DNA from 3 places in the Rhizobium sp. NFACC06-2 genome. Region 1 is predicted to be linked to each of the others. Evidence: predicted binding sites of a transcription regulator. Region 1 holds the regulator's gene; each other region holds the start of a gene.
The links. Region 1 encodes LexA, which represses DNA repair genes until DNA is damaged. Its sites were predicted from a motif close to TGTTCNNNNTGTGTTCNG; they were not measured.

Region 1 (8,000 bases):
GCTCGATTTCGGTACCCTGATCGCCGAAGGCAAGCCGGCTGAAATCCGGCAACATCCGGCCGTGATCGCGGCTTATTTTGGGGGGGCAGCGTGAGCGGACATCTACTCGACATCAAAGACATTCGCGTTGCCTATGGCCGGGCGGAAGTGGTGCACGGCATCTCGCTATCCATGACATCGGGCAGCATCGTCACGGTCATCGGGGCGAACGGAGCGGGCAAAACCACGCTGCTCAACGCCATCATGGGTGTCGTGCCTTCGCGCGGGACTATTGTTTACGACGGCGCGCCGGTGCCCGAGACGATCGAGGGCCGCGTTGCCGCCGGCCTCTGCCTGGTGCCGGAAAGGCGAGAATTATTCGGCTCGATGACGGTTGAGGACAATATCGAACTTGGCGGCTTCCTGCGTTCCCGTCGGGAGCGCGACGAGACACGCGATGCTGTTTACACACTCTTCCCGCGCCTTCGCGAACGCCGCAAGCAGCTCGCCGGAACACTGTCGGGCGGCGAAAGGCAGATGCTGGCGCTCGCGCGGGCGTTGATGAGCCGGCCGAGACTGCTACTTCTCGATGAGCCGAGCCTTGGACTTGCACCGCTGATTGTCGCCGAAATCCTGCGTATCGTCGCCGACCTGCGTCAAACCGGTGTCTCCATCCTGCTGGTCGAGCAGAATGCCCGCGCCGCGCTCGAAATTGCCGACGAAGCTTATCTCGTCGAACTCGGTGAAGTGCGCCGCTCAGGCCCAGCTTGCGAACTCGCCGTCGATCCCGCTCTGATGGCGAGTTATCTCGGGCCGGGCGAACACGCCATCCAGTGACATCCGCGACCGCTTCGTGCTGACGCTCGGCCCCGTGGAAACGGGGCGTGGCTCCGCGTGGGCGCCGCTATGACAACAGTCCAACCGCAACTCCATCTTCCAGGAGGCTTTAGATGAATTACGTCCTGACGCTGCGCTGCCCCAACAGAAGCGGAATTGTCGCTGCGGTCTCGGGCCGCATCGCACAGCATGGCGGCGATATTTATGAAGCTCAACAATTCGACGACCATGAAACGGGCATGTTTTTCATGCGCGTCGCCTTCTCCATGGCCGGCGACGAGGCAGGCTTTCGCAATGGACTTGCTGAGGAGATCGATCGCTTCGCTCTCGACGCCACGCTGCGTCCAGCAGGTGCGCCGCGCAAGCTGCTGCTGCTCGTTTCCCGCTTCGACCATTGCCTCGGCGATCTTCTCTATCGCCACCGCATTGGCGAATTGAATGCCGAGATCGTCGGCATCGTCGGCAACCACCCCCGCGAGGCCCTGAACCTCACGCTCATGGGCGGGATAAAGTATCATCACCTGCCGGTGACAAAAGACAACAAGGCCGAACAGGAAACACGCATCAAGGACATCATCGAAGAAACGGGCACCGAACTCGTCGTTCTTGCCCGCTACATGCAGATCCTATCGGACAATTTCTCCGAATACTTATCCGGGCGCTGCATCAACATTCATCACTCCTTCCTGCCTGGTTTCAAGGGCGCAAAGCCCTATCACCAAGCCCATGAGAGGGGCGTCAAGATGATCGGTGCAACGGCCCATTATGTCACCCGCGATCTCGATGAAGGGCCGATCATCTGCCAGGACGTCGAGCCGGTCAGCCACGCCGATACGCCGGATGAGCTGGTCCGCAAGGGACGCGACATCGAGCGACGCGTGCTTGCCCGGGCGGTCTCATGGCACCTTGAGGACCGGGTGCTTCTCAACAAGAACAAGACGGTCGTTTTCGCGCGATAGCACAGCCCAATCTACACCCTGGCCTGAAACGCGGAACGAATGGGACGCGTCGGGGTCTCGCCTAGGAACGACATCTGGAGCTTTGGTTACTCCCAATTTGCGAAATGTAAATTCGAGCCAAGCTTAACCAGATTTTAGGGGATTGCGGAACACATATGGAACATATAGTGTTCGTTCTGTATTTGTTTCGCGACTCCAACGACGATTCTCAAGGGTGTTTTCCTCATGCTCACGCGCAAACAGCAGGAATTGCTTCTCTTCATTCATGAGCGAATGAAAGAGTCCGGCGTGCCGCCCTCCTTCGATGAAATGAAGGATGCACTCGATCTTGCTTCCAAATCCGGCATCCACCGGCTGATCACGGCGCTCGAAGAGCGCGGGTTTATTCGCCGGCTACCTAATAGGGCACGGGCGCTGGAAGTCATCAAGCTGCCCGAGGCTTATACGCCGGGCGCAAGGCCGCAGCGCGGCTTTTCGCCGAGCGTCATCGAAGGCAGTCTCGGAAAACCGAAGGAGCCGGAACAGGCCCCTGCCGCGAAGGCGCCCGCCAATGATTTCGCCGGAGCCGCCACGGTGCCCGTCATGGGTCGTATCGCTGCCGGTGTGCCGATTTCCGCCATCCAGAACAATACCCATGATGTGGCCGTGCCGGTGGACATGCTGGGTTCGGGCGAACATTACGCGCTTGAGGTCAAAGGCGATTCGATGATCGAGGCCGGGATTTTTGATGGCGATACCGTCATCATCCGCAACGGCAACACCGCCAATCCGGGCGATATCGTCGTGGCGCTGGTGGATGATGAAGAAGCCACGCTGAAGCGCTTCCGCCGCAAGGGTGCATCCATCGCGCTGGAAGCGGCGAACCCGGCCTACGAGACCCGCATTTTCGGACCTGATCGGGTGAAAATTCAGGGCAAGCTGGTGGGATTGATCCGTCGTTACCATTGATAACTGGAGGCTACCGCCGCCATCATGACACCGAATAGGTTTTCAGGGGCGACAGATTTGGCGTTCGAAATGAATGGCGCATTGTTCCGTTGAATTGATGCGCCTTTTCTTTGTGAAATTGGCAAAAGCGCTCGTTGCTGCGAAGTTCCGTCGCGTATGACGGCCCGTCCATCAATTGGCGTTATGGGAGCCATGGATTCTTTGCGATATTCCTAGGCCCTTCGCAGGTATAGAAATGCGCGTTCCATCGGGGGAAAACGCCATGTACGATCTTTATATTGCCAACAAGAACTATTCCTCATGGTCGCTACGGCCCTGGGTTTTGATGCGCACGCTTGGCATCGCCTTTGATGAAAAACTCGTTCCCTTCGGCGAAGGTGTTTCCTTCTCCAGCTTTTCGCCGACCGGCAAGGTGCCGTGCCTTGTTGATGAGGGCGTGACGGTCTGGGAATCGCTGTCGATTGCCGAATATCTGGCCGAGAGACATCAGGGCGTATGGGCAAGCGACAAGCAGGCACGGGCCTGGTCGCGTTCGGCGGCCAGTGAAATGCATGCGGGATTTTCCTCGCTGCGCAATCTTTACCCCATGTCGGTCGGTATCCGCGTAAAACCCAAAACCGGCAATGCCGGGCTTGCGGCCGACATAAAACGCATAGATTCGCTGTGGAGCGAAGGTCTTGCAAAATTCGGCGGACCGTTTCTCGCCGGTCAGAAATTCACGGCGGTCGACGCTTTCTTCTGCCCGGTGGCGTTCCGCTTCCAGACCTATGGCGCTGATCTTTCGCCGGGGGCGAAGGATTATTGCGACCGGCTGCTTGCCCTGCCCGCCATGCGCGAATGGTATGAGGCCGGGCTGAAGGAAATCTGGCGCGATCTGCCGCACGAAGAGGAAATCGGCAGCATTGGCGAATTGACCGCGGATTTGCGCGCCAAGGCCTGACAAATCATGCTGGCGGCGCTCAATGCGATGCCGTCAGCAACCGGGTGACGGCTTCAGGCACCTCATGGTCAAAGCGCCCGCTCTTCCAGTCGTAGAAGCGATGTTCGCTCCACGGCCTGTCGGTGCTGGCGGTTGCCGCGCGCATCCGCCCCACCACCCCCGCCTGATCGCTGCCGGCGAAATTTATCTCTACCGAGCCAATACGTCTTAATGTGTCGCGGCTGAGCAGCAGGGCGCCCGAGCGGCATTGCGCAAACGAGGTTCTGCGGGAGACGATGACGATATCGGCAATGTCACAGGCTTTCCCGGCAAACCGGCCGTCTTCCAGCACGATGATAAATTCGCCGCTTTTCGCACGCGCCACACACCAAATGCCTGTCCCGCAGGTGAAAATGCCCGGCGCAGCATCTCTCAGCGTCGTTATCATCTCCCGCGCCACGGCCTTCATGTCCTCCGGCGCCAGCTTCGATCTTGCGCTGAGAGCAACGGTGGTTGCCGGGATCCCCGTCTTCAGAACCACAGGCGCGATCGGCTTCTCAGGCAAAAGCAGCGCTCTCTGCCATTGCTCATAGATGAAGCCCTGCGGTCTTGTTTTTGTGGTGTAGACCCTACCCTCGTCTAGAAGCGCTACCAGCTTGCCTTCTTCGTGAACAAGCAGATCGGGCGGACTGCGTTGAGCGACAGCGCCGGAGAGGCCGAAGGCGAGGAGCAGAGGTGGAATTCCAAGCAGAGCCAGCCGGGTGCGCAGCAATGTCAGTAACAGAAAGCCCGCCGAGGCGATGCCGATGAACCAGCCATGCGGCCGCCCGGTCGCGGCGCTGCCGCCCCAGGACGCCACTTCCTGCGCAACCTCGATGACAAGCGCCATGCCGTAACCCATGACCTTCAGAAATGGCGCATCAAGCCCAAAGGGCATCAACAACATCGCGATGAGTCCGAAGGGCATGACGACCAGCGACATCAGCGGCATGGCTGCCAGATTGGCGAAAAGTCCATGGGTGGTGACACGCTGGAAATGCTCGGCGGAATAGATCGCCGTCGAGAGCCCGCCGATCAGCGATGTGGTGATGACACCGCCAATGACGGCGCCTGCCGTTCCCGCCACCGTCATCCACGCCGGTTTGCGCCCGATGAACAGACGCTCCCGGTCGGTGCGCCATCGGCTCCACGCGGCATAGGCCGCAACGAGCGCGATCGTTGCGGCGAAGGACATCTGGAAGCTCGGCCCCATGATTTCCGAAGGAGACAGCGCGAGGATGACGAGAGCGGACAGCGCAACATTTCTGAGGCTGAGCGAGGGCTGATCGAACAGTACCGCAATCAGCATCACCGACATCATCAGCCAGGCGCGTTCGGCAGAGACGGCAAAACCTGATATCAGGTAATAGGCAAGCGTCATCAGAAGCGCCGCAAAAGCGGATATTTTCTTCACCGGCCAGCGCTGGGCAAAGGCCGGAAACAGGCTGAAGACAAGCCTCAGCCCGACGAAGAATATGCCTGATGCCAACGCCATGTTGAGCCCGGATATGGCGACGATATGGGCAAGGCCGGAAAGCCGCAGGGCCTCCATCGTCCCGGCCGATATGGCCTGTCTCTCATCGGTGACGATAGAGGCGGCAAACGCACCGGCGTCGCCGCCAATGGTGGTGCGGATGCGCTCGGCAATGGCGATGCGCAGGCCGTAAAGCCGCATATCGGCCCATTCCAGCAAGTCTTCTTTTGCGTCGATATCAGGGGCCGTTACCGTCTGCGGCGACTTATAAAAAAAGCCGGTCGCGCCGATGCCCCTGAAATAGGAGGCGAAGGCGAAATCATTGAGACCGGGCAAGGCCGGACCGGATGGCGGCGAAAGTCGCGCCTTGCCACGGATGGTCGCACCGAGTGCCGCTGGCTCGCCGCCACCGCGGGCAAGCAAAGAGACCTTTCCCGGCGGGCGTGACACTGTCGGCGCTTCCGTCGCAGCCAGTTGCACCACATACCGCCAGTCGCCGCGGGCATCGACCTCCCGGCGCAATACCTTGCCTGATATGGTGGTGGTGACGGGCGTATCCAGCACCACGGTCCCTGCCCGCCGCGTTTCGAATTCGGCAAAAAGCATGCCCAGCAACAGCAGGGCGACGACGCTGCACACCGTCGCTGCCGGGGTCAATCGATATCGGGTGGCGTATGCCAGGCCGGCGGCGATCAAAAAAAGAATAACGAGAAGCGGCAATGAAGGTGCTGCTTCCAGCGAAAACCAGAGGATCGCTCCACAGCCGGTGAAGACCGGCACGAAAAGAAAATCATGGCCGAATGCGCGTTCTTCGGCGAGGCAGTTGGTGATTTTACGGATAATGGCCGCTTGCGGTTTCGGCCTGCTGACAAGGGCCGGCAGACCATACGTCGCGATCTCGCCGGTCCGGCGCAGCGGTGACAGGATATCCGCCGTGCGGGGCAATCCGCCCTGCATCGTTTCGGCATATCCGAAATGCTGTTTTTCCCCTTGATCAAGCACTCTGCGCCGCGCCCCTGCCGCACCGGAAACAGGTTTGCAGGGGACGCGAGGGATTGCAATGTTTTCCTTTAACCCTGCGTTGACCGAGATTGAATTGCCATGATCGATAAAGCGAAAACCGATGCAATTGCGTTTGCCGCAATGCACAATTTGACCTTTGGATAGCTTGGCATCGGCGCCAGGATCATATAGCTAATCGGTAGACGCTTAACCGCGAGGCGTGTCTCAACGCCTCCACCCGCATGTTCTCGGAGGATCAGTATGACGGAAAAAAGCGCTACAGTGACACTTGGCGAAAAGCAGGTGGAACTCCCGGTCAGGGAAGGCACGATTGGACCAAGCGTCGTCGATATCGCCACGCTCTATAAGCACACGGGCTCCTTCACCTACGACCCGGGTTTCACGTCGACGGCCTCCTGCGAATCCAAGATCACCTATATCGACGGTGACGAGGGCGTTCTCCTGCATCGTGGTTTCCCCATCGAGCAGCTCGCCGAACAGGGCGACTTCCTGGAAACCTGCTATCTGCTGCTCTACGGCGAATTGCCGACGGCTGCGCAGAAGAAGGATTTCGACACCCGCGTCACGCGCCACACCATGGTGCATGAGCAGATGAGCCGCTTCTTCACCGGCTATCGTCGCGATGCGCATCCGATGGCCGTCATGTGCGGCACGGTCGGCGCGCTCTCGGCCTTCTATCACGACTCGACCGACATCACCGATCCGCACCAGCGCATGGTCGCTTCGCTGCGCATGATCGCGAAGATGCCGACGATCGCCGCCATGGCCTACAAGTATCATATCGGCCAGCCCTTCGTTTACCCGAAGAACGATCTGGATTACGCCTCCAACTTCCTGCACATGTGCTTTGCCGTGCCTTGCGAGGACTACAAGGTGGATCCGGTTCTGGCCCGCGCCATGGATCGCATCTTCATCCTCCATGCCGATCACGAGCAGAACGCCTCCACCTCCACGGTGCGTCTTGCCGGTTCGTCGGGCGCAAATCCATTCGCCTGTATCGCGGCTGGCATCGCCTGCCTCTGGGGCCCGGCTCACGGCGGCGCCAACGAAGCGGCGCTCAACATGCTCAACGAAATCGGCACGGTTGACCGTATTCCGGAATATATCGCCCGCGCCAAGGACAAGAACGATCCGTTCCGCCTGATGGGCTTCGGACACCGCGTCTACAAGAACTACGACCCGCGCGCCAAGATCATGCAGAAGACGATGTACGAAGTGCTGGAAGCCACCGGCAATTCCGACGATCCGATCATGCAGGTCGCGCTGGAGCTGGAAAAGATCGCCCTTTCCGACCCCTATTTCGTCGAAAAGAAGCTGTACCCGAATGTCGATTTCTATTCGGGCATCACGCTGAAGGCGCTGGGCTTCCCCACGACCATGTTCACCGTTCTTTTCGCTCTTGCCCGCACCGTCGGCTGGATCGCACAGTGGAACGAGATGATCGAAGATCCACAGCAGCGTATCGGCCGTCCGCGCCAGCTCTATACGGGCGCCGGCAAGCGCGACTACGTCCCGGTTTCCAAGCGCTAAGCCGCGAAACCCTGTAAGATCAAAGGCCGGCAGGTTTTCACCCGCCGGCCTTTTTTTGTTGTTGGTCTTGATGGTTCTCAGTGGCGTGCCGCAACGCCCAGGAACTGCTTGAGTTCGGGGGTTGCGGGATTGGAAAACACCTCCTCCGGCGGGCCAATTTCATGCACCCTGCCCTCATGCATGAAGACGACGCGGGAGCAGACGTCGCGCGCAAATTTCATTTCATGCGTCACCATGAGGAGCGTCATGCCTTCAGCGGCAAGTTCGCGCACCACCGCAAGCACTTCCGCAA
Region 2 (8,000 bases), on a different contig from region 1:
CCAACATCATGGGCCGGGTCTTCATGCATCCGGAACTGGACGATCCCTTCAAGTCGGCGGAAAACATTCTTGCCGCCTGCCCGCTGAAGGAACAGGCCGACGCCATTATTTTCGATTTCCACGCGGAAGCGACCAGCGAAAAACAGTGTTTCGGCCATTTCGTCGATGGGCGCGCTAGTTTCGTTGTCGGTACCCACACCCATGTTCCGACCGCCGATGCCCAGATATTGAATGGCGGAACCGCTTACATGTCGGATGCCGGCATGTGCGGCGATTATGACAGCTCGCTTGGCATGGAGAAGGAAGAGCCGATCAACCGCTTCATTTCCAAAATGCCGAAGGGCCGTTTCGAGGCAGCCAGCGGACCTGCGACGATCTGCGGTGTCGGCGTTGAGATTTCCGACCGAACCGGACTGGCGGAAAAGATTGCGCCGCTGCGCATCGGGCCGCGGCTTTCGGAAACCCTGCCGTCCTTCTGGGTTTAATCTTCCCCCGAAGCGTTCACAATGATGAGAGGGCGAGCCTTCCGTTGCTCTTGTAACTGGACGCTCGCCAAAACCTGTCCCATCCTCGCAGCTTCGCAAGTTCAGGGGAGTGGCATGATGCTGCGCGTGCTAATGCTTGCAATATCGGGGCTGATCGCCTGTTCTGGAGCGGCCTTCTCCCAGACGGCGAGCCGTCCTCCCGTCAGCCAGTGCCAGGCGATCGCCAACAACATTCCGGGCGTCATGTTCGCGAGCTTCAATCCGCCGGGTGTTCAGCTGGCGCAGGCGACGGCAAAGGAAGAGGTGAAGATCAGCTTCATCGGCCATTCCACCTATCTGATCGAAAGCCCCGGCGGTGTGACCATCGCCACCGATTATAACGGCGTCTATCGTCCGCCCGTCACGCCGACGGTGGTGACGATGAACCGGGCGCATTCGACGCATTTCACCCTCAGTCCGGACCCGGCCATTCAATATGTGCTGCATGGCTGGAGCGATACGCCGGGAGAAAAGGCCGAGCACAAGGTTCTGGTGGGCGATGTCTATATCCGCAATGTAGCAACCGACATCCGCAACCGCTGGGGCGACTACGAATCCTTTCAGGAGAACGGCAATTCCATCTTCATCTTCGAGGTTGCCGGGCTGTGCATCGGCCATCTCGGGCATCTGCATCATGAGTTAACGGATACGCATTATGCCGAGATCGGCCGTCTGGATGTGCTGATGGTGCCGGTGGATGGCGGGCTGACCATGGGTGCCGACAGCATGAGCCGGGTGGTCAAGCGCCTGCGCTCCGCGCTGATCCTGCCGATGCACCGCACCGGCCCGCCACTGGAGCAGTTTCTGACGATGTTCGGCGAAAGTTTCCGCATTGCCTATGCGACCGATCCGATGATCCGGGTTTCGATGAGAAACCTTCCCCGCCAGCCGCAGATACTGGTGCCAAAAGGCATGTAGCATGGCGACGGGCGAGGAAGGCCGGGGGGAGCCGTTTCTCAGGCAAAGGTGAGGTGCTGGCGGACACCGACGTCAGGCGTCTTGTCATCCGACATGTTCGCCTTGGCGATTTCCCAGCCGAATTTCAGCGTGCTGTCGGTCGACGCCCAGATGTCGGCATCATCGACGTGAAGCGCCAGCATCGTCAGTTGCGGGTCGCTTTTGCCATGTTCATACCAGGCCGCGGTGACGGAGTTCCAATATTCGTCGATCTTGGTTTTGTCGTCGCGCGCTTCGAGGATGCCTGAAAGGCAGGCGTGGTAGTCATGGTCCTTGCCCACCACGCAGAAATGCGCCCGGGAGCCGGATTTCAGCGATTTCACCAGATCGGTGTCTTTTTTCGAGAAAAACCAGATGGTGTTGGTCTTGGGGTCAGCATGAGGCGCCATGGGCTGCATATGGTTGTGCAGTCCCTCCAGCCCGAGCATGCCGGCATGGACGGAATTGATCTCGTCCCAGAGCTGGCGGGCCGGTGCCTCTCGTGCTTCAGTCAGGCTGACCATATGTTTTCTCCTTCGGGTCTCATGTTGCGACGGAGGAAAAATGCCCTGTTCCGCCGCGTTCATGATCAGAACGAAGAGCGGATAAATCGGTTCCTTCCGTTGTTGCGGCAAGAGAAAGCGCTTGCGGGGTTGAATGGCGCGGCTATCGCACTTATAAGGCCCGCAATCTCCAAATTACGACAATCAGGTTTTCCATGGCTGGTCATTCACAGTTCAAGAACATCATGCACCGCAAGGGCAAGCAGGACTCCGTGCGGTCCAAAATGTTTTCCAAGCTTGCGCGCGAAATCACCGTTGCGGCAAAGACGGGCATGCCCGACCCGAACATGAACCCGCGCCTGCGTCTGGCGATCCAGAACGCCAAGGCACAGTCCATGCCGAAGGACAATATCGAGCGTGCGATCAAGAAGGCATCCGGCGCCGATGGCGAAAACTATGACGAAGTCCGTTACGAGGGTTACGGCCCGGGCGGCGTCGCCGTCATCGTCGAGGCCCTGACGGACAACCGCAACCGCACTGCCTCCAACGTTCGCTCCATCTTCACCAAGGCCGGCGGCGCTCTTGGCGAAACCGGCTCGGTCTCCTTCTCCTTCGACCGGGTTGGCGAAATCTCCTACAAGGCCGAAGTCGGCGATGCCGACAAGGTCATGGAAGCCGCGATCGAAGCCGGCGCCGACGACGTTGAATCTTCCGAGGACGGCCACACTATCATCTGCGGTTTCGAAGCGATGAACGAGGTTTCCAAGGCGCTGGAAGGCGTGCTGGGCGAAGCCGAAAGCGTCAAGGCCATCTGGAAGCCGCAGAACACGGTGCCGGTGGATGAAGAAAAGGCACAGTCGCTGATGAAGCTCATCGACAATCTCGAAGACGATGACGACGTGCAGAACGTCTACTCCAACTTCGAAGTGTCCGAAGAAATTCTCGCCAAGCTTTCCGCCTGACGTCTCATGTTTCAAAAAAAAGCCCCGGCAGCGATCCGCTCCGGGGCTTTTTTGTTTAGGCAGCCTTCTTTATGGAGGTTCGCACGTCAGCAAAAATCTCCACGGATCGCAGCCGCTTTTCGATGTCATGGATCGGCATGGAAACGATCAGCTCATCCGCCTGCGTTTCCGCCAGGAAACCGTCGAGATGGCGCTGGATCGTCTCAGGCGAGCCCACGGCTGCGAAACGAAGCGTGTGTTCGACCGAGAAACGTTCCATCTCGTTCCAGTAGTCGTCCATGCTGTGCACCGGCTTCGGAAACTGCGTACGCACGTTGCGGCGCAGGTTGACGAATTGCTGCTGCGACGAGGTGAAGAGATGCTGCGCTTCCTCATCCGTCTTGGCGCCGACGCCCATCACACCCACCATCACATAGGGCTTGTCCAGCACTTCTGAGGGCTGGAAGCGCTCGCGATAGATATGGATCGCTTCCATCAGCATATCGGGCGCGAAATGCGAGGCGAAGGAATAGGGCAGGCCGAGGGCTGCGGCGAGATGCGCGCTATAGGTGCTGGAGCCGAGCAGCCAGATCGGCACATTCGAATTCATGCCGGGCACGGCGAGAATAGCCTGATCCTGCTGCGGCGGACCAAGGTAACGCTGGAGTTCGACGATATCGTGCGGGAAGTTTTCCGCGCCGGCATCGAGATTGCGGCGCAGCGCCCGTGCCGTGCGCATGTCGGTTCCGGGCGCACGGCCAAGACCGAGATCGACACGGCCGGGAAGCAGCGCCGCAAGCGTGCCGAACTGCTCGGCGATGACGAGCGGGGAGTGGTTGGGTAACATGATGCCGCCGGAGCCGACGCGGATATGTTTCGTGGCCGCGCCCACATGGGCGATGACGAGCGATGTTGCCGCACTGGCAATGCCCGGCATGCCGTGGTGCTCCGCCAGCCAGATACGGTTATAGCCGTGTTCTTCGGCTTTGATCGCCATTCGGCGGGAATTTTCAAGCGCCTCGCTGACGCTCTCGCCTTCGCCGATGGGCGAAAGGTCGAGAATGGAAAAGGGGATCATCCGACGCTCCTGCGAAATTTAAATCTTTGCTGCGGATGTAAGGCGCGTGTCCCGATTTACCAGTGAAGTCGCGCAGAATTGAAGGATGGTTCAAAAAAATTGGGGCCTCCGAAGAGGCCCCTTTGCTTTTTCAGCCTGCCCGCCGAATTTGTCGGGCGTCGCGATGACCTGCTGCATCCCGGTCGGAAGCCAGCGTGAATTGTCCAAGCCTGCCGTCCATTTCACCCGCTTCGGAGGCGAGATTGTGAATGGCGGCCGTCGTTTCTTCCACCATGGCGGCATTCTGCTGGGTCATGGTGTCGAGGCTGGCGACGGTGCTGTTGATTTCCGAGAGCGTGTGCGCTTCCTCGCGGGTGGAGTGCATGATTTCCTCGATGCGCGCGCTGATGGTCTGCACATGCTTGTCGATGCCGGAAAGCGACGTGCCTGCTTTTTCCACCAGCGCCACGCCGGCGGAAACCTCGTCGGTGGAGCGCTTCAGCAGGCTGGTGATCTCCTTTGCGGCCGCTGCCGAACGCTGCGCCAGTTCGCGCACCTCCTGCGCCACCACCGCAAAGCCCTTGCCTGCTTCGCCCGCACGGGCTGCCTCCACGCCGGCATTGAGGGCGAGAAGGTTGGTCTGGAAGGCGATTTCATCGATGACGCCGATGATCTGGTTGATCTGGCGTGACGAGGTCTGGATCGCCTCCATGGCGGCGATGGTCTGATCCATCACGCGGCTGGATGCCGTGGCCTCCGCGCTGGCATCGCGGGCGATCCGCGTTGCCTGTTCGGCGCGTTGGATCTGGTCGCGGACGGCTTCGGTGATCGCCTTGATGGCGCTTGCCGTTTCGGTGATGGAAGCTGCCTGTCGCTCGGTACGTTCGGCGAGCTGATCAGCTCCCACCCGCATCTCCTCGGAACCACCACGAACGGCGGCGGAGTTGCCGCCGATGGCCTGCATGGTTTCGCTGAGCCGGGAAAGTGCGGTGTTGAAGTTATGGCGCAGGCTTTCGAGATCGTCGGGGAAGATGGTTTCGATACGATAGGCGAGATTGCCGTTCGCCAGCCGATCCAGACCTTCATCCAGGGAATGCACGACCATCTGCAGGGTGCCGGCCTCGGCCTCCCGTTCCGCAAGATGCGCGCGGCGGGCCGTTTCGGCTTCCTCCCGCGTGCGTGAAGCGGTTTCTTCCATCTCCCGCTGCAGGATGAGCTTTTCGCGGAAACTGCCAAGCGCCCGCGCCATGCGGCCGATCTCGTCCTTCCGGTCCTGATTGCCGATCTCCGCATCGAGACGGCCTGCGGCCACTTCGCCGGTCAGTCCCGCAAGCTTTTCCAGCGGTGCGAACAGGCGTCGCGCAAAGAAGGCCGTCGCCGCGCACATGGCCGCCAGAACGCAAAGGCCGATCACGGCAAGCGTGCCGGCAATCGAAACCGAGCCCGCATTCAATTCGCTGCGCAGCATGCTTTCCACCGCGAGATATTTTTCTCCGGCAAAGGAGAAGGGGCGGGCATAGGCATTGGCCTCGCCATCGGCACGGTCGATCTTGGCAATCGTCATGCCCGTTGTATTCAGCGCCTGCCCGTGGAAGCCATAGATTGCCGGATCGAGACCGACCAGCCTGTTGCCCTCCACGCCGAGAACCTTGCCATCGGCGGAAACGATTGCGGACTGTTCGGAACTGCCGGCCGTCACACCCTTCGTGAGGATCTGGCTGAAGACCTCTTCCTTGACCCGGAAGAGGACGATGCCCTTGAAAGCGCCGAACTTGACGACTGGAACGCCGAAATAAATGCCGGCCTCTTTCGTGGCGGCATCGATGCGCAGGCCGGAGAAGCTGGTCTGCGCCACGTCGCTCACGGCCTTTTCGGCATTTCCGGCGCCGCGTGCGAAGGCCGCGCCGAGGCCGCTTTCCGCCCAAACGCCGCCGGTGACGGTTTCCCCGAAAGCCGATCCTTTCAAGTAAGAGTAATAGACCGTGCCTGCGGGATCGATGAAGAGAACGTCGCTGAACGGCGTTCCCTGCAGATAACCGCCAATATCCGTCTGGGTTTTTTCATGGGTGGAATAATAAAAGCCGCTCGGGCTTTCCGGCTTGATCAGCTTTTCCTTTTCGCCGAAGGGGTTTTCCTTGACGAAGACGCGCTGCAGTTCCGCCTTCGCGTCGCCCGAGTTCTTCTGCACGGTCGCCCAGCCGCTGCGCATGGAAACGACAGCCATTTGCAGGGATTCGATCTTGGCGATGGAATCCGCCTGCGTTTTCAGTTGCTCAAGACGCTCCTGGAGCATGTCGCCGCGAAAGACGAGAATGCTCTCCATGGATTTCGACGCCTGTTCTTCCAGAACGCCGCTGCTGCTTTGATAACCGAGAAGTGTCAGAGCCCCGGTCGAGATCGCCATCAGCGCCAGAAAAATCGCCAGCACTTTGGTGGATATGGAATGAAAACGGTTCAGCATGGCCGATGCAGCCCCCAATGCCGTATCAGTTCCCGCGCCATGCATGTGGCGCCACCGGATGGCTGATATGGCTCAGATATTATGCTGCGGATCATCATGTCCGCAGCTCCCCTTTTTTGATTTTGTGGGGGGAACAATGCGGTACGCGGTTTAAGCAGAGGTAAATGCTGCACTGCAAATTTGATGAATGTTGTCGTTTTGTTCACTTATCACTGGCAGGGTCGCAGCCGGAAAGATAAGGTGCCTCATGCAAAAGACGATTCGAATCATCGGCATTGACCCCGGATTAAGGCGCACCGGCTGGGGGGTGATCGACACCCTCGGCAACAGTCTGCGGTTTGTCGCCTCCGGCACGGTGACGTCGGACGGTGATATGGATCTGGCCTCGCGGCTCTGCCAGCTGCATGACGGGCTGGCGGATATTGTGCACAGCCACCAGCCCGACGAGGCGGCGGTGGAGCAGACTTTCGTGAACAAGGATGCGGTTGCGACCCTGAAACTCGGCCAGGCGCGCGGCATCGCCATGCTGGTTCCTGCGCGCGCAGGGTTGCCGGTTTTTGAATATGCGCCGAATGCGGTGAAGAAGGCCGTCATCGGTGTCGGGCACGGCGAAAAGCAGCAAATTCACATGATGCTGAAAATCCTGATGCCGAAGGCCGAATTCAAGGGTAACGATGCGGCGGACGCGCTCGCCATCGCAATCTGCCACGCCCATAATCGCGGCGGTGACAGGATGCGGCGACTGCTGGCGGCCGGTTGAATATTTAAAGTCTCATTGCAGCGGGCGGCATCATGATCGGAAAACTGAAAGGCAGCATCGAGGAAATCGGCGCGGATTACGTGCTGGTGGATGTGCACGGCGTCTGTTACGTCGCCTATTGTTCGGCGCGCACGCTGTCGAAAATCGGCTCCGTGGGGGAGGCGGTGGTGCTGTTCATCGAAACCTATGTGCGTGAGGACCAGCTAAAGCTTTTCGGTTTTCTCTCGGCGCTGGAGCGGGAATGGTTCAACCTTTTGCAGAGCGTGCAGGGTGTTGGCTCGAAAGTGGCCTTGGCCGTTCTTTCCACGCTGTCACCCTCCGAACTGGCCAATGCCATTGCGCTACAGGACAAAACGATGATCTCACGCGCGCCGGGCGTCGGGCCGAAGGTGGCGGTGCGTCTTGTGACCGAGCTTCGCAACAAGGCGCCGGCCTTCGCCGGAGAGGCTTCCGCCTCGATCGGCCTCAAGCAGGAGCTTGGCGAAGGCGTCGCGTCCGCGCCGGTAGCGGATGCCGTCTCCGCGCTCACCAATCTCGGCTATTCGCGTGACCAGGCCGCCAATGCGGTTGCCGCCGCGCTGAAGAACGGCGGGGAGGGCGGCGACAGCGCCAAGCTGATCCGGCTCGGGCTGAAAGAGCTTTCGCGTTGATACGCTTGATGCTAAATTCCTTACAATGGATGAAAAGTAAGAAAAGGGCAGCAGCATGGGCTTTCAGGTGACAATCACCTCCAAAGGGCAGATGACAGTTCCCAAGAACGTGCGCGAACAATTGAAAATCAAGCCCGGCGACAAATGTTACGCCTGGGTTCGTAACGG
Region 3 (8,000 bases), on a different contig from region 1:
ACATGGAAGCGGAAGCAGCAAAGTACATCGGCGCAGGTCTCGCATGCCTCGGCATGGCTGGTACGTCCCTCGCACTCGGCCGTATCTTCGGTGATTACCTGTCCGGCGCACTGCGCAACCCCTCTGCTGCCGACAGCCAGTTCGGCCGTCTGGTATTCGGCTTCGCCGTTACGGAAGCTCTGGGCATCTTCTCGCTGCTCGTTGCTCTCCTTCTCCTGTTCGCTGTTTAATATCGGCATCAGGTCTGGATCACGGCCCGCAAATGGCGTGCCGTGATCCTTCGCATTTGCAGTACCCCTGGAGGTGAGCATGTTCGTGACCGAGGCTTATGCCCAGTCAGCACCGACCGTAGGTGAAACGCATACGGAAACTCCGGCTGTCGGCCAGCCGCAACCGGAAGCCACGCACACGGAAACCGGTGTGGCGCACGGCGCCGAACACGGCGCTTCCGGCGTATTCCCGCCGTTCGACCAGTCTACTTATGCATCGCAGGTTCTCTGGCTGGCGATCACGTTCGGCCTTTTCTACCTGCTCATGCAGAAGGTCATCGTTCCGCGCGTCGGCGGCATTCTCGAAAACCGCCATGGACGCATCGCACAGGATCTCGATGAAGCGGCACGGCTGAAAAGCGAAGCCGACGCTGCCGTCGAAACCTATGAAAAAGAACTCGCAGCAGCCCGCGCCAAGGCAGGCTCCATCGGCGCTGCGGCCCGTGACGCCGCAAAGGCGAAAGCCGATGCCGACCGCGCCGCTATCGAAGCCGGTCTTGCCGAAAAGCTCACCGCCGCCGAAAAGCGCATTGCGGGCATCAAGGAACAGGCATTCGCCGATGTCGGCGCCATTGCCGAAGAAACCGCGACCGCAATCGTCGACCAGCTGGTCGGCGCCAAGGTCAAGGACACGGACGTCAAGGCAGCGATTGCCGCCGCTTCGAACGTGAAGGGAGCCTGATATGGCATTTGATGCATCATTTTTCGCTCTCGTCGGTCTCGTCCTCTTCTTCGTTCTGGTGGCCTATCTCAAGGTTCCCGGCATGCTCGCCAAGTCTCTGGACGAGCGCGCCCAGAACATTCAGGACGAGCTGGCCGAAGCCAAGCGCCTGCGCGAAGAGGCCCAGCACCTGCTGGCCGAATATCAGCGCAAGCGTAAGGAAGCAGAAGCCGAAGCCGCAGGTATCGTTGCCGCCGCCGAGCGCGAGGCCGCAGCCCTGACGGAAGAAGCCAAGCAGAAGACGGAAGAATTCGTCGCCCGCCGCACGGCCCTTTCGGAACAGAAGATCAAGCAGGCCGAAGACGACGCCATCGGCGCCGTCCGCGCCGCCGCCGTGGATATCGCCATTGCCGCTTCCGAGAAGCTCATTGCCGAAAAGACCACCGCCGCCGCAAAGGCCAAGCTTTTCACCGCCACCATCGGCGAAGTGAAGTCGAAGCTGAACTGAGATTTATCTCGGAATGTTCAAAGCCCCTCCGGCGAAAGCCGTGAGGGGTTTTTTGTTTGAGGTGGAAAAGCTGGTTAGAAATATGATGCCGCCTGCACTATGGAAATGCGGCATGCGCTCCAGCAGGCCTCCCTCGGTGGTGGCGGTGATCGGCTTTATGGTTTGTGATGCTGAATGTCGGATTTCGCTTCCGCTTTGCGCCAGAAGCGGACGGATGAAGTGTGCGTTGCCTGATTGCCGCGGCGCCGAAAGCGGAGGCGGCCGTTCCATACCTGGCGCAGTATTTTCCGAGGGTTGACCGTCAACAGCGTGGGCGGAGCGCCGTTCGCCTAATCGTTCAGGCTCTTTAGAACTTGTTGATAGAACGCGCCTTGTGCATTCTCAGCAGTGGACCTTACGACCCATTCCCAATCCAAATTCAGTTTTCCTGCCGGGACCAGTTGCTGCGCGATTTCAGTCGGTGTGGTTTCATCGCTGGTTCCGTTCTCCCAGTCGTGAAAGGCTGATGAGTATCGAACGACCGCTCCGCTGATCGGCAAATCGAGCAACCCTCCCTCGGCAAAAAAATTCACCCCGTCGCCCATTTCTTCCCCGATGAGTTTGAGCCTACGTCCCAAACGATGTTTGAGGATGGCTACAAACACTATCGCTGCGGAAAACGTGAATTTGTCGACAAGCATTGGTTTTTTATCGATCAATGGCATCGTTTGAAGGAAGTCGCCACCGGTGTTTCCGCGAACGTCAATCAAGAGTTTTTGGTTTGAGCAGGTGCTTACATGCTCCGCTGCATCAAAGATGGCTTTCGGCAACGCAGTTTCGCCTGGATCGAAGAAACTTGGCAATGATATTGAAAGCCCAAGCCCCTGCCAGGCCTTGATCTCCACAAATCTCTCGGGCTTCCAGGCCGGATCAGCCTTGCCATGCTCGTTTCTCGGGTAGAGCATCGATGCAGGAACCGTATGCCCGTTCTCTACTTTCAAATCGGTTATCTGCCCATTCTCGTCTTTCAAGCGATATTCGGTCGTATTCTCTTTTGAAGAAAAACCGAGGTGGGCCAATGCATACGGCCATGCGAGAAGAATCGGTCCGATGACCCGTTTCCTCTGGCGCGTTCCCGCCAGAAATTTCTCTGCGGCGGCTTCAATTTGGCCCAAAGTTGCGCCGTTGACTGCTATCAGCTTTCCTCTTGGCGCAGTTGTTTCCAGTGCCGTGTCAGTTAACTGCACCGTCGTCCCGACACTCACAAACCTCAGCGGGAGCACCGCGATGGAATCGTTCGGGATCAGCCGTGTGTGTCCGTTGTCGGGAAGTGCGAGCAGGCGCATCGCGGAGAACAGAAAGGCCTCTTCGGAGCCCTCCAAAGCGTATCGTCGAGTGTCACAAATGCAGCTGTCTATCGTCGCCTGCTCGATCCGCCGAAAGCTGGGATCGGTTGGCAGGACAATTTCCAGAATTTTCTCGAGGTCTTGCGTCAGGGACATGATTTACGGTGCGCATAGTTGCTCGTTGATGTCCAGATCGGGTCGATAGCGGACATTCTGGTTGGAACTCCATTACTTGTCATCAATCCCGCTTCAGCGGCCGAAAGCTCATCCGGTGCAGCGGGCAGGGCCCGTGGCTTTCGATGGCGCGCAGGTGGGCTGGAGTGCCGTAACCAGCATGGCCTTCAAAGCCGTAGGATGTGTGCACCACACCCGCGCGTTCCATCATCCGGTCGCGGGTCACCTTGGCGATGATCGAGGCGGCGGCGATGGAGAGGGAGCGGGAATCGCCCTTGATGACGGCTTTGGCCTCGCAGGCGATGCCGGGCGGGCGGTCGCGGCCGTCGGCCAAAACGAGGGCAGGGGCGATTTCGAGACCGAGCACGGCGCGGCGCATGGCGTCGAGGCTGGCGCGCAGGATATTCATATTGTCGATCAGGCCTGGGCCGGAAGAGGCGACGGATACGATCGAGGTTTCCATGATCTGTACGAACAAGCTTTCCCGCTTCTGCTTCGTCAGCTTCTTGGAATCGTCCATCCCCTTGGGAATATTGTCCGGATCGAGAATGACGGCTGCCGCAACCACCGGTCCGGCCAGAGGTCCCCGTCCTGCCTCATCCGTGCCGGCCACGGGCCAGAGGCCCTTCTTTTTCGCTTCCAGTTCGAAGGAAAAATCCGGACCGGTATCGGCAATATCAAAAAGAGCAGGAGAATCGGGTGTGGCCGTGCGTTTCATGCGGCGAAACTGGCACACACACCCGATCTCCTGCAAGCCCCCGGAAGCGGGCGATGACAGGCACGGTGAGCCGGGGTCAAGGGGCGTGGCTCACCGTGCCCCGAAGGTCATCATGACCTTTGATCCTCCAACGGGGCGGCGGAGGAAAAACGATCGCACGCGAGGCGGCGGCTCCGGGGGCGATGTCCGGCGGGCCAGGGAAAACCCGCCGGGCATTTCGTGAGGAGCGTGGCGGTCTAAAAAAGAGGCCGCCGCTCCCTGTCATATTCTGCCTGATATCGCCGCGCGCTCTGTATGGTGCTTTGATCAGGCGGAGTTGTTTTCAGCATCGGTCTTTCAAAGCAGCGACAATTGCACGCCTGCACCGCCCGGCGGTACGAAGAGATCGTCGCGCAGGTGGATGCCACGGCGGATGAGGCCGAGCCTTTTTGTCGCCATCTCGAAACGCCTGCCGATCTGCCAGGCATAGGGGCCGGCGCCCTTCATGCGTTTTCCGAATTCCGCGTCGTAATCCTTGCCGTCGCGCATGGAGCGCACCAGCGACATGACATGACGGTAGCGGTCCGGATAGTTGCGCAGCAGCCAGTCGCGGAACAGCGGGCTCACCTCCAGCGGCAGGCGCAAAAGCACATAAGATGCTTCGGTGGCGCCGGCGGCCTTGCCGGCCTCGAGAATACGCTCGATCTCATGATCGTTGAGCGCCGGAATGACAGGCGCCATCATAACGGCTACGGGAATGCCGGCCTCGGTCAGCGCCTTGACGGCTTCCAGCCGCTTCTCCGGCGTGGCGGCGCGCGGTTCCATGTTGCGTGCGAGCTTCCGGTCCAGCGTGGTGACGGAAATACCGACCTTGGCGAGCCCCTTTTTGGCCATGGGCGCGAGAATATCGATATCCCGCTTGATCAGCGCCGATTTGGTGACGATGGCGACGGGATGATCGGCCTTGGCGAGCACTTCCAGTATCTGCCGCATGATGCGCCATTCGCGCTCGATCGGCTGATAGGGATCGGTATTGGTGCCGATGGCGATCACCCGCGGCTTGTAGCCCGGCTTTGCCAGTTCCCGTTCCAGCAGCTTTGCCGCATCCGGCTTGGCGAAGAGCTTGGCCTCGAAATCCAGCCCGGCCGAAAGCCCCATATAGCTGTGCGTAGGGCGCGCAAAGCAATAGATGCAGCCATGTTCGCAGCCGCGATAGGGATTGATGGAGCGGTCGAAGGGGATGTCGGGCGATTCATTGCGGGTGATGATGCTGCGCGGCTTTTCCACCTGCACCTCGGTGCGGAATTCCGGCATGTCCTCGAGAGTCTGCCAGCCATCGTCGAAAACCTCGTGCTGCAGGGTCTCGAAGCGTCCATCCGGGTTCAGCCCGGCGCCACGGCCGCGACGACGGTCGATCTCGATGCGCAGGCCGGATGCATCGGCCAGCGCATTGGCAATATCCGGCATATGGCTCGGCTGGAAGGCAGCCTGCCCCGAAAGCGTATGGTTTCTCATCTGGATGCTCCCAGGACGCCGCACGCCTCTCAAGGCCCGCTCAACGCCCTAAACCGTTTCCGTTCCGACAGGCTTTCAACTGCCTTCCGAATGATTAAATTCCTACATCAGGAATGAGAACAATACAAGAACAAAATTGCAAATTTGGCCGTTCTTCAGAGATGGATGAGTGACCGCGACAGGCACGGCCACGTCGGAGACCGTGCGGTCGGTCGGCATGGGAGCCGCGGATTTTTACCGCGATGAGCACAGTGGCAATTTATTGTGCGATGCGTTAGAGCTATGCAGATGTTGACAGTCATAATGGAATGCCGGGATCACGAGCCGGAACTGGCGCACACATTGTCTGCGCTTGTAACCGGGGCAGTGGAAGGGCTTGTAAGCGATGTTGTGATTCTCGATCACGGTTCGCGCGATGGATCGTCGCGTGTCGCCGATGCCGCCGGCTGCCGTTTTTATGGGCAGTGGGACATCGAAGACGTGGTGAAGTCCGCACGCGGCGGCTGGCTGCTTCTGATCGAGCCGGGCGCGCGTCCGCAGGCGGGCTGGATCGACGAGATTCTCGAATATGTGGCGATCTGCGCGCAGCCGGCGCGTTTCTCGCCCTCGCGCTATCACCGGCGCAATGTCTTCAGCCGTATGCTGCGGCGTATTCCGCCATTGGAACACGGGTATCTTCTGCCAAAGAAGCAAGCGGTGTCGATTGCGAAATCGGGCATGAGCCTGACGCAATTTGTCGGCGCGCAGAAGCCGCGCCGGCTGAATGCGGAAATGGTGCCCGCCTGGGCGCTGCGGGCCTCGGCCTAACCTCGGGGGCCGCTTTACCCGGCCAGAACCTTGCCGGGGTTCATGATGCCGGCGGGGTCGAAAGCGTGCTTGATGCGCCGCATCAGTTCCATTTCGATGCCGGGGCGGATTGCGGCCAGTTCATCGCGCTTCAATTGCCCGATGCCGTGTTCGGCCGAGATGGACCCGCCAAGCGACAGCACGATGCCATGCACGATCTCGTTCATGTCCCGCCAGCGGGCGATGAATTCGGCCTTGTCGGCACCCACCGGCTGGGAGATATTGTAGTGAATATTGCCGTCGCCCAGATGTCCGAAGGCGCAGACGCGGGCGCCGGGTATGGCGGCAAGAACCGCCTTTTCCGCCGTCGCCATGAATTCGGGTATTTTCGACACCGGAACGGAAACATCGTGCTTGATCGAGCCGCCTTCGGGTTTCTGCGCCTCCGACATGCTTTCGCGCATGTGCCAGAGCGCCTGCCGCTGCGCTTCGGACGCGGCGATCACCGCATCCTGAACCAGCCCGGCCTCAAAACCGCGCTCCAGCAGCGATTGCATCATGCTATCCGCCGTTTCGGCCGAGTCGGAGGTGGAAATATCGATGAGCGCGTACCAATCATGCGGCTGTTCCAGCGGATCGCGCACGCCGGGAATATGACGGGCGGTGAATTCGACGCCGATTCGCGGCATGAGTTCGAAACCGGTCAGCGCCGTGCCGCAGAGATTGGAGGCCATTTCGAACAGTTTCAGCGCGTCTTCGGTGGAGGTGAGCCCCGCAAAGGCCACCTGATGGCCGAGTGGCTTCGGGAAGAGCTTCAGCACCGCGCCGGTGATGATGCCAAGCGTGCCTTCGGAGCCGATGAAGAGATCGCGCAGATCGTAACCCGTATTGTCCTTTTTCAGCCGGCGCAGCCCGTTCCAGATTTCGCCGGTCGGCAGCACCACTTCCAGCCCAAGGCAAAGCTGGCGCATATTGCCATAGGCGAGCACCGCCGTGCCGCCGGCATTGGTGGCGAGATTGCCGCCGATGCGGCAGGACCCTTGAGAGCCGAGCGACAGCGGGAACATCCGCTCCACGGAATCAGCAGCCTTGTGGATGTCATCGAGAATGCAGCCGGCATCGGCGACGATGATGTTGGCTACGGGATCGATATCGCGAACGCGGTTCATGCGCTCCAGCGACAGGATGATGTCCGTTCCTTCAGCGCGCGGCGTCTGGCCGCCGACGAGGCCGGTATTGCCGGTCTGCGGCACGATGGCGGTACCGGTCTCGCTGGCGAGCTTCAGGATCGCGGCAACCTCTTCAACCGAACCGGGCTTGATGAGCAGCGGCGAGGCGCCGCGATAAAGCCCGCGATTTTCCACGAGGCGCGGCGCCATTTCCGCCGGGTCGCGGACCGCGTTCTTTTCGCTGACAATGGCGGCAAAGCGGTCGAGGATGTCGGAGGAGGGGATGGCGGTGGTCGTCATGGGCGGCGTCTCGCTGTCTTTTGAAACATGGGCGAAAGGATTGGGTGCCGTCAGCCTCGCGGCGCGGCGGCGCGGGAAAGGCGGTCGTTGATCGCCTCTCCAAGACCATGGGTGGGAATGGCGGTGATGGCGATCATGTCTGCGCCGCTTGCATCGGCGGCTTTCAGATAATCGAACAGATTGGCGGCGGCCTCGGAAAGATCGCCGGAAGGGCTGAGATCGAGCACGGTGCGCGCCGTCTCTTCGCCGGCAATGGTGATGCCGCCGAAGCGGATCAGCGCTTCGCCCGGCAGAACCGATGTGGCGTGAAGGCGCACGGCAGCACCCGGCGCGTAATGCGAGGCCAGCATTCCCGGCGCTTCAATGGCGGCGGCGGCTTTTTTCGGCCGTTCAAGCCGTTTGCCGGCAATGCGCTCTATGTCCGCGGTGACGATGCCGCCGGGACGAAGCAGCCGCACCCGGCCATCCTCTTCCACCTTGACGATGGTGGATTCGACGCCGACAGCGGCGGCCCCGCCATCGAGAATGAGATTGATCTTCTGGCCGAGATCCGCCTCCACATGGGAGGCACTTGTCGGGCTGATCTTGCCAGAACT

Region 2: a site for LexA is predicted at 6,611-6,628, ahead of ruvC (crossover junction endodeoxyribonuclease RuvC). Genes of this name have one in related genera too.
Region 3: a site for LexA is predicted at 5,265-5,282, ahead of F3H58_RS12090 (PA0069 family radical SAM protein). Genes of this name have one in related genera too.

The regions. Positions count from the first base shown of each region.
Region 1 is NZ_FMVA01000002.1:75,435-83,434, forward strand. Features, by position in the region: gene F3H58_RS04695 (branched-chain amino acid ABC transporter ATP-binding protein/permease) at 1-94, shown strand, start outside; gene F3H58_RS04700 (ABC transporter ATP-binding protein) at 151-816, shown strand; gene purU (formyltetrahydrofolate deformylase) at 930-1,775, shown strand; gene lexA (transcriptional repressor LexA) at 2,001-2,723, shown strand; gene F3H58_RS04715 (glutathione S-transferase family protein) at 2,986-3,663, shown strand; gene F3H58_RS04720 (ComEC/Rec2 family competence protein) at 3,683-6,112, opposite strand; gene gltA (citrate synthase) at 6,419-7,708, shown strand; gene F3H58_RS04730 (amino acid ABC transporter ATP-binding protein) at 7,786-8,000, opposite strand, start outside.
Region 2 is NZ_FMVA01000009.1:161,910-169,909, reverse strand. Features, by position in the region: gene F3H58_RS16830 (TIGR00282 family metallophosphoesterase) at 1-485, shown strand, start outside; gene F3H58_RS16825 (MBL fold metallo-hydrolase) at 600-1,442, shown strand; gene F3H58_RS16820 (pyridoxamine 5'-phosphate oxidase family protein) at 1,481-1,984, opposite strand; gene F3H58_RS16815 (YebC/PmpR family DNA-binding transcriptional regulator) at 2,179-2,925, shown strand; gene F3H58_RS16810 (LLM class flavin-dependent oxidoreductase) at 2,981-3,982, opposite strand; gene F3H58_RS16805 (methyl-accepting chemotaxis protein) at 4,113-6,422, opposite strand; gene ruvC (crossover junction endodeoxyribonuclease RuvC) at 6,670-7,182, shown strand; gene ruvA (Holliday junction branch migration protein RuvA) at 7,215-7,832, shown strand; gene F3H58_RS16790 (AbrB/MazE/SpoVT family DNA-binding domain-containing protein) at 7,888-8,000, shown strand, end outside.
Region 3 is NZ_FMVA01000005.1:283,557-291,556, reverse strand. Features, by position in the region: gene F3H58_RS12115 (F0F1 ATP synthase subunit C) at 3-230, shown strand; gene F3H58_RS12110 (F0F1 ATP synthase subunit B) at 310-951, shown strand; gene F3H58_RS12105 (F0F1 ATP synthase subunit B) at 953-1,438, shown strand; gene F3H58_RS12100 (peptidase S41) at 1,768-2,919, opposite strand; gene rnhB (ribonuclease HII) at 3,002-3,655, opposite strand; gene F3H58_RS12090 (PA0069 family radical SAM protein) at 3,992-5,149, opposite strand; gene F3H58_RS12085 (glycosyltransferase family protein) at 5,438-5,956, shown strand; gene F3H58_RS12080 (FAD-binding oxidoreductase) at 5,971-7,404, opposite strand; gene F3H58_RS12075 (L-threonylcarbamoyladenylate synthase) at 7,455-8,000, opposite strand, start outside.